DNA from 2 places in the Halioglobus japonicus genome. Region 2 is predicted to be linked to the other one. Evidence: predicted binding sites of a transcription regulator. Region 2 holds the regulator's gene; the other holds the start of a gene.
The links. Region 2 encodes PhoB, which activates phosphate uptake and scavenging genes when phosphate is short. Its sites were predicted from a motif close to TGTCATAAANNTGTAACA; they were not measured.

Region 1: the regulator PhoB is predicted to act here: its motif matches at 1,423-1,440, upstream of BST95_RS16495 (malonyl-CoA decarboxylase).

Annotation. Positions count from the first base shown of each region.
Region 1 covers NZ_CP019450.1:3,511,755-3,515,171, forward strand. Annotated here, with positions in the region: gene BST95_RS16485 (molybdopterin-dependent oxidoreductase) at 1-342, opposite strand, end outside; gene purU (formyltetrahydrofolate deformylase) at 394-1,260, opposite strand; gene BST95_RS16495 (malonyl-CoA decarboxylase) at 1,471-2,829, shown strand; gene BST95_RS16500 (alpha/beta fold hydrolase) at 2,806-3,417, opposite strand, start outside.
Region 2 covers NZ_CP019450.1:2,486,331-2,489,747, forward strand. Annotated here, with positions in the region: gene BST95_RS11775 (2-oxoacid:acceptor oxidoreductase subunit alpha) at 1-209, shown strand, start outside; gene BST95_RS11780 (2-oxoacid:ferredoxin oxidoreductase subunit beta) at 206-1,258, shown strand; gene phoB (phosphate regulon transcriptional regulator PhoB) at 1,407-2,108, shown strand; gene phoR (phosphate regulon sensor histidine kinase PhoR) at 2,127-3,395, shown strand; gene phoU (phosphate signaling complex protein PhoU) at 3,414-3,417, shown strand, end outside.

The DNA.
Region 1 (3,417 bases), 1.0 Mb from region 2:
GAGCGGCGCGATCGCCTGAGCACCCCAGCGATCCATGATCTCGGAAAAACGCTGATAAATGAGATCCAGGGCCTGCTCCCAACTGATCGGGCGGTAATTGCCACCACCCTTTGGCCCGTCCAGTAGCAGTGGCTGCGTCAGGCGCTTCGGCCCATGCACCTGCTCAGCAAGACCCTGGGCGACTTTGGTGCAAATTTTGCCGCGGGTGAAAGGATTGCTGCGGCTGCCACGCACCCGACTGACCTTGCCATCCTCTAACTCGATAGAAAGGCTGCAGGTATCAGCGCAATCCAGCGGGCAAACACTGGCGTGCACATCGGAAAGGTTTGATATCTGGTTCATGGCTGCTCTCCCGGGCCCGTCGCCGTGGCCCTTATCAATCTGAATACGCGATCAGGCGTTAAACACTACCGTCTTGTTGCCGCGGACAAGAACCCTGTCTTCCAGATGATAGCGCAGACCCCGCGACAGCACCGAACTCTCCACATCGCGACCCAACCGTACTAATTCGTCCTTGTTGGAAGAGTGCGTCACGCGCACCACATCCTGCTCGATAATGGGCCCTTGATCGAGATCCTCGGTGACATAGTGACAGGTGGCACCGATCAACTTTACACCGCGATCAAAGGCCTTCTGGTAGGGATTGGCTCCGATAAACGACGGCAGGAAGCTGTGGTGAATATTGATCAGACGGCCGACGTATGTCTCACACAGCGACGGCGGGATAATCTGCATATACCGGGCCAACACTACGCAATCCGCACCGTGGCGCTCGAGAATATCTTCAACCGCCGCGAAGGCCGCAGGCTTGTCGTCCGGATCCACCGGCACATGATGGAACGGAATACCGTGCCACTCCACCATGCTGCGCAGATTTTCATGATTGGAAATCACACAGGGAATGTCGCATTGCAATTCGTCAGCCTGCCAGCGGTAGAGAATGTCCGCCAGGCAATGCGAGGCGTGGCTGGCCATAATCACAACGCGCTGTTTCTCACCTCCGGGGCGCAAGTACCATTGCATGCCATAGCGCTGTGCGAGGCTATCGAAGTCTTCGCGGAACGCTTCGATACTGCAGCTCATGGCGTCGGCGTTGACGACATTGCGCATAAAAAACCAGCCCTGGTGAACGTCGGTATGGTTGGCACTCTCCACCAGGCACCCCCCGCGCTCGGCAATGAAACTCGACACCGCAGCCACCAGGCCGATCTGGTCGGCACAGGAGGTTACCAGGGTGAAATTAGGCGTAGCGTCACTCATTGCACGGAAATCCATTAACCGATTGATTCAGTAGAAATAAACCACAATCGCACGACCGGGTTCTTCCTGACGGGTCGGCTGGGAGACAAACTATAATAGGGAATATCGTCACGCCGCACGCATCTCTAACCCTATAGGGTAAGTATTAAAGGCCACGGGCTCTGTGGCATTCTTATCACTAGGCAAGCAGCAATTTTGAGGTATCAGCCGATGGCTTCGACCAGCCCCATCGAAAAGGATCAACCCAACACCAGCGAAGGCAGCGTTACCGTACTCGGACGCGCGCTCAGCTCCGTGATTACCGCCGGCCGGGAAATCCTCGCGCGACGGCGGCCCAACCTGACCGCGGCCGAGGGTTCTACCCAGGCGCTGGTCGATTTGTGCAAGGAACTGATTGAGCACCGCGGCGAAGCCTCCGGCCTTGCCCTGGCCCAGGAAATTACCGAGGCCTACCTCGAGCTCAGCGCAGAGGCGCGGCTGGAGTTTTTCCAGCGCCTCGCCAGCGACTTCGATATCGATCGCGAGGCACTGCTGGAAGCCACCGAGCGCTACCGCGACGACCCCGACTACGACAAGCTACAGGCAATTACCCGCGCCACCGAGGCGCCGCGGCAAAAATTGTTCAGACGCATTAACATGGCGCCCGGTGGTACTCGCACCCTGGTCGCTTTGCGCGGCGAGCTGCTGCAGCTGCTGCGCCAGCACCCGGAACTCAAACCGGTTGATTCGGACCTCAAGCACCTGTTCATCCAGTGGTTTAACAAGGGCTTTCTGGAGCTGCGCAATATCGACTGGGCGTCCCCCGCGGTGGTGCTGGAAAAACTCATCGACTATGAAGCCGTGCACGAGATCAACGGCTGGGAAGACCTGCGCGGCCGGCTCCGCGAAGACCGTCGCTGCTTCGCCTTTTTCCACCCGGCCATGGGCAATGACCCGCTGGTGTTTGTGGAAGTTGCCCTGGTCGACGATCTGCCCGATGCCATCGCTCCGCTAATCGACCGTGAGCGGGAGATCATGGAGCCAGGCAAATTCAACACCGTAGTGTTCTACTCCATCAGCAACTGCCATCCTGGCCTGGCGGGCGTTTCATTCGGCAATTTCCTGATCAAAAACGTGGTTGAAGTACTGAAGAAGGAAATTGAAGGCCTTAAGACATTCGTTACCCTGTCGCCCGTACCCGGATTCCGGCGTTGGCTCAACAAGGCCGATCTCAGTGAACTGGTCGACGAGGCGCTTATCGACAAGGTACGCGCACCGGTAAACCGCACGGTTATGGAGGCCGAGGTACAGGCAGCACTCACGCGCCTGTGCGCGCACTATCTGGTGCGGGAAAAATCCGGCGAGTTGGCCAAGGACCCGGTCGCCCGCTTCCACCTCGGCAATGGCGCCCGCCTCCACCGCCTGCACTGGGGTGCTGATTTAACGCCCAAGGGCCTGGAGCAATCCGGCAGCATCATGGTGAACTACCTCTACGATCTCGACAAAATCGAGATCAATCACGAGGAATATTTCGACGAGGGCAAGATCAGCGCGGCCAAGTCTGTGCTACGACAACTGCCCCAGGATTAAGCGATTAACGGTCTCTGGGCTCTCGTACATAGCCCAGTGGCCGATGTCTTCGAGGATATGAAATTCCGCCTCGGGCTGGGACGCAAGCATCAGGGCGCGGCGGGCCTGAATCTGCTCAATGCCGCCGGCGGTGGCATCGTGAACACCCCAGATACCTACCAGATGCGCATTAATCGCAGGGAGAACGTCCGCGAGATCGTTACTGCCCGCCATGGCCCGGCTGCGAAAGCGGTGCCTGGCCAGATTGTCGCTGTGGATACACACCGCAAGATCATCGACCGCCTCTTTTCGGTACAGCATCAGCCGCGCCAGATTTTCCCGGTGTATAGGATCAGCCTCTATAGCGGGCACCTCCGGACCGGGGGGAGGTAAGAGTGAGACCTGTTTATGCAAGGGCCCGAAGCCGGACGCACCAATGAGACAACATCGCTGACATTGCGGTCCGGCAAGTGCAGCGACATGGCCAGCAATCATTGCACCGAAACTGAACGCCGCCAACTCAAACTCAGTATCCCCCAGCAGTTGGCGCCAGCCTGCCAGTACCAATTCAGCAAAGTGCTCGGTCGTCCAGGGCTTGGGCATATCGCC
Region 2 (3,417 bases):
TCGAGCAGAATCGCGATGCACAGCTGCGCACATTGCTAATGGCAGAGTTTGAGTTTGGTCCGGACAAGCTCAAGTCGGTGCTGTGTTTCGATGGCACGCCAATCAGTGCACGTAATATCAGCAAGCAGATTAGGCAGCATCTCAGCGGAGGGGCGATTGAGCCTCTGCACCGCACCAAGATTGCCAGCCAGGCGGGAGAGTCAGCATGAGTTATCAAATTCCGAAGTTTCGCCACCCAGAACTGCCCGTCAACGACCTCGGTTATACCAAGGCCGATTACGAGGGCTCCATTTCCACGCTGTGCGCCGGCTGCGGTCACGACTCGATTTCCGGTGCTATCGTCAAGGCCTGTCACGAGCTCTCTATAGAACCGCACAAGATTGCCAAGATGTCCGGTATTGGCTGCTCGTCCAAGTCGCCCACGTACTTCCTGGGTAAGTCCCACGGCTTCAATTCGGTGCACGGGCGCATGCCGTCCGTGGTTACCGGTGCCGCTATGGCTAACCGCGACCTGATCTACCTGGGTGTGTCCGGTGACGGTGATACCGCCTCCATTGGCATGGGGCAGTTCGCCCATGTCGCGCGCCGCAACCTGAATATGGTGTATATCGTCATGAACAACGGTTGCTACGGTCTGACAAAAGGCCAGGATTCTGCCACCGCGGACGAGGGTTCCGTCAGCAAGAAGGGCGATGCCAACGTATTCAGTGCGATCGACCTGTGTTCCACCGCGCTGCAAATGGGCGCGACTTTCGTCGCTCGCAGCTTCTCTGGGGACAAGGAGCAGCTGGTGCCGCTAATCAAGGCAGCGATCAGTCATCGCGGTTTTGCGCTGATTGACGTGGTATCTCCCTGTGTGACGTTCAACAACAACGCCGGCTCGACCAAAAGCTACGAGTTTGTGCGCGAACACGCAGAGGCTACAGGCACGGTCGACTTTGTGCCTATGCAGAAGGAAATCACCACCGACTACGCGCCCGGCTCCAGTCATGAGGTGACTCTGCACGATGGCTCTTCCATTCATCTTTACAAGATGAGCGAAGACCTGGATCCCTTTGACCGTACTTCCGCCCTGATGAATATGGAGAAGCACCGCACTGCCGGCGATATCCTGACGGGGCTGATCTATATGGACAAGGATTCCCGCGACCTGCACGACGTTCTGGAGACCTCCAGACGTCCTCTCAACACCCTGGATGCCGAGGATCTTTGCCCCGGCAACCAGATGCTCAAGAACATTAACGCAAGCCTGCGTTAATTCGACACCCGGTGCCCTGTTTAGCCAAAAGCGGGGCCACCGGGCGATTTTATGGTCCTGTTTGTAATTCTTTGGCCGATTGTCATTTTGTTGTCATAATTTCATCATCTAATACCTGCATTCAGGTGAATGAAGGAAATGGGCTGTGATTGGCGAACGTACTGTTCTGGTTGTCGATGATGAATTTGCGATCCGCGATATGCTGCGCATGGCGCTCGAGATCGCTGAATTTCGTTGCCTGGAAGCGCCTAATATTCAGGAAGCGTATGCCGCTGTGGTCGATCATCGCCCCGACATTATCCTGCTCGACTGGATGCTGCCCGGCGGCAGTGGCCTGGAGCTGCTGCGCAGGCTTAAGCGCGACGACACGTTCCGTGAGATACCGGTGATTATGCTGACCGCCAAGACAGCGGAGGATAACGTCATTCAGGGGCTTGATGTTGGCGCCGATGATTACATCACCAAGCCGTTTGCCCCCCGTGAGTTAATTGCCCGGATCAAGGCGTTGCTGCGCCGTACGGTGGGCGGTGAGGAAAATGCCCGGATGGAGGTCAACGGCCTCATTTTGGATGGGGAAAGTCGCAGGGTGTTCGTGGGCGACGACGCCGTCGATATGGGGCCAACGGAATTCAAGCTGCTGCAGTTTTTTATGTCGCATCCGGAGCGCGCCTATACCCGGGGCCAACTCCTGGACCAGGTATGGGGAGCCAATGTGTATGTGGAAGAGCGCACCGTGGATGTCCACATCCGCCGGTTGCGCAAAGCGTTGCAGGGCGCGGATGCCGACCACAGTAATTTGATCCAGACCGTGCGCGGCACGGGCTATCGTTTTTCATCACGCGGGATATAGGGGGCAACGCCGGAACCTATGGAGTGGTTGGCATCGGTATTTCGGCTGATAGGCACGATCGCACTCGCGGCCTTGGCGGGCTTTTACTTCGGTAATCCACTGGTATGGGCGCTGCTTGCTGCAATTGGTCTGCTGCTGTTCTGGTCGCTGCAGTTGTGGCGGCTCCAGGAATGGCTCGCTGACAGTAGTAAGGCGCCGCCAGACCTGTTTGGTGTGTGGGGCGAGGTTGTCGCCCGCGTCTACAAGGGTCAGCGCAAGGCAACTGCCACTGAAGAGCGACTGCAGTCGACGGTGGATTATCTTCTGGATTCATTTGCCGCGATGCGCGATGGCGTGGTGATTATTGATAGTCAGGGAGCGCTGCGCTGGTGTAACGATGCTGCCCAGGGCTTGCTGACGCTGCGCTATCCGGACGATATTGGCCAGGCCATATCCAATATCGTGCGCCAGCCTGAGTTTGCCGAATATCTTACGGAGGGCGACTATGGCGATCCGCTGGTATTTGAGACCAGCGGGCCTATCAAGTTTCACCTGCAGCTGGTGGTTACCCAGTTTGCAGAGGGCGATACCTTGTTATTCGTCCGGGATGTAACCAATGTGGTGCGCACAGAGCAGATGCGGCGCGACTTTGTCGGCAACGTTTCGCACGAATTGCGTACCCCACTGACGGTGATAAGCGGTTACCTCGGAACGTTCATCGCTGACCCTGGCAACATTCCGCAGCAGTATGTGCGCGCAATGACACAAATGGCCGGGCAGGCAGATCGGATGGAAAACCTGCTCAAGGATTTGCTCTGGCTGTCGCGTATTGAGAGCACCGAGAGCCAGGCCAAGGGAGAGACTGTCGACGTGGCCACATTGCTGGAGGAGTTGAAGGAAGAGGTGAGCAACACACATCCGGACAATCCGCTACAATTGGATATACAGAGTCAGGGCAAGGTCTCCGGCGATTATCGGGAATTGTATAGCGCTGTCTCTAATCTGGTGTTCAACGCCTTTAAGTACAGTGATGAGGGTGTTCCTGTCACGGCTCGTTGGCGCCAGGATGAGAGGAATTTGATACTGGACATCGTCGATCAGGGGATTGGTATTGATCCCCGTCATTTTGCCCGGTTAACAGAGCGCTTTTATCGTGTGGACGATAGTCGCTCTTCCGAGACGGGGGGTACCGGTCTCGGCCTGGCCATTGTGAAACACGTGGCCGCAGCGCATGGTGCGCAATTGGATATTGATAGCAAACTGGGGTCGGGGAGTACCTTCTCTCTGGTATTCCCTTCGCAAGACTAGAGCCCCGAGGAACAGGATATGC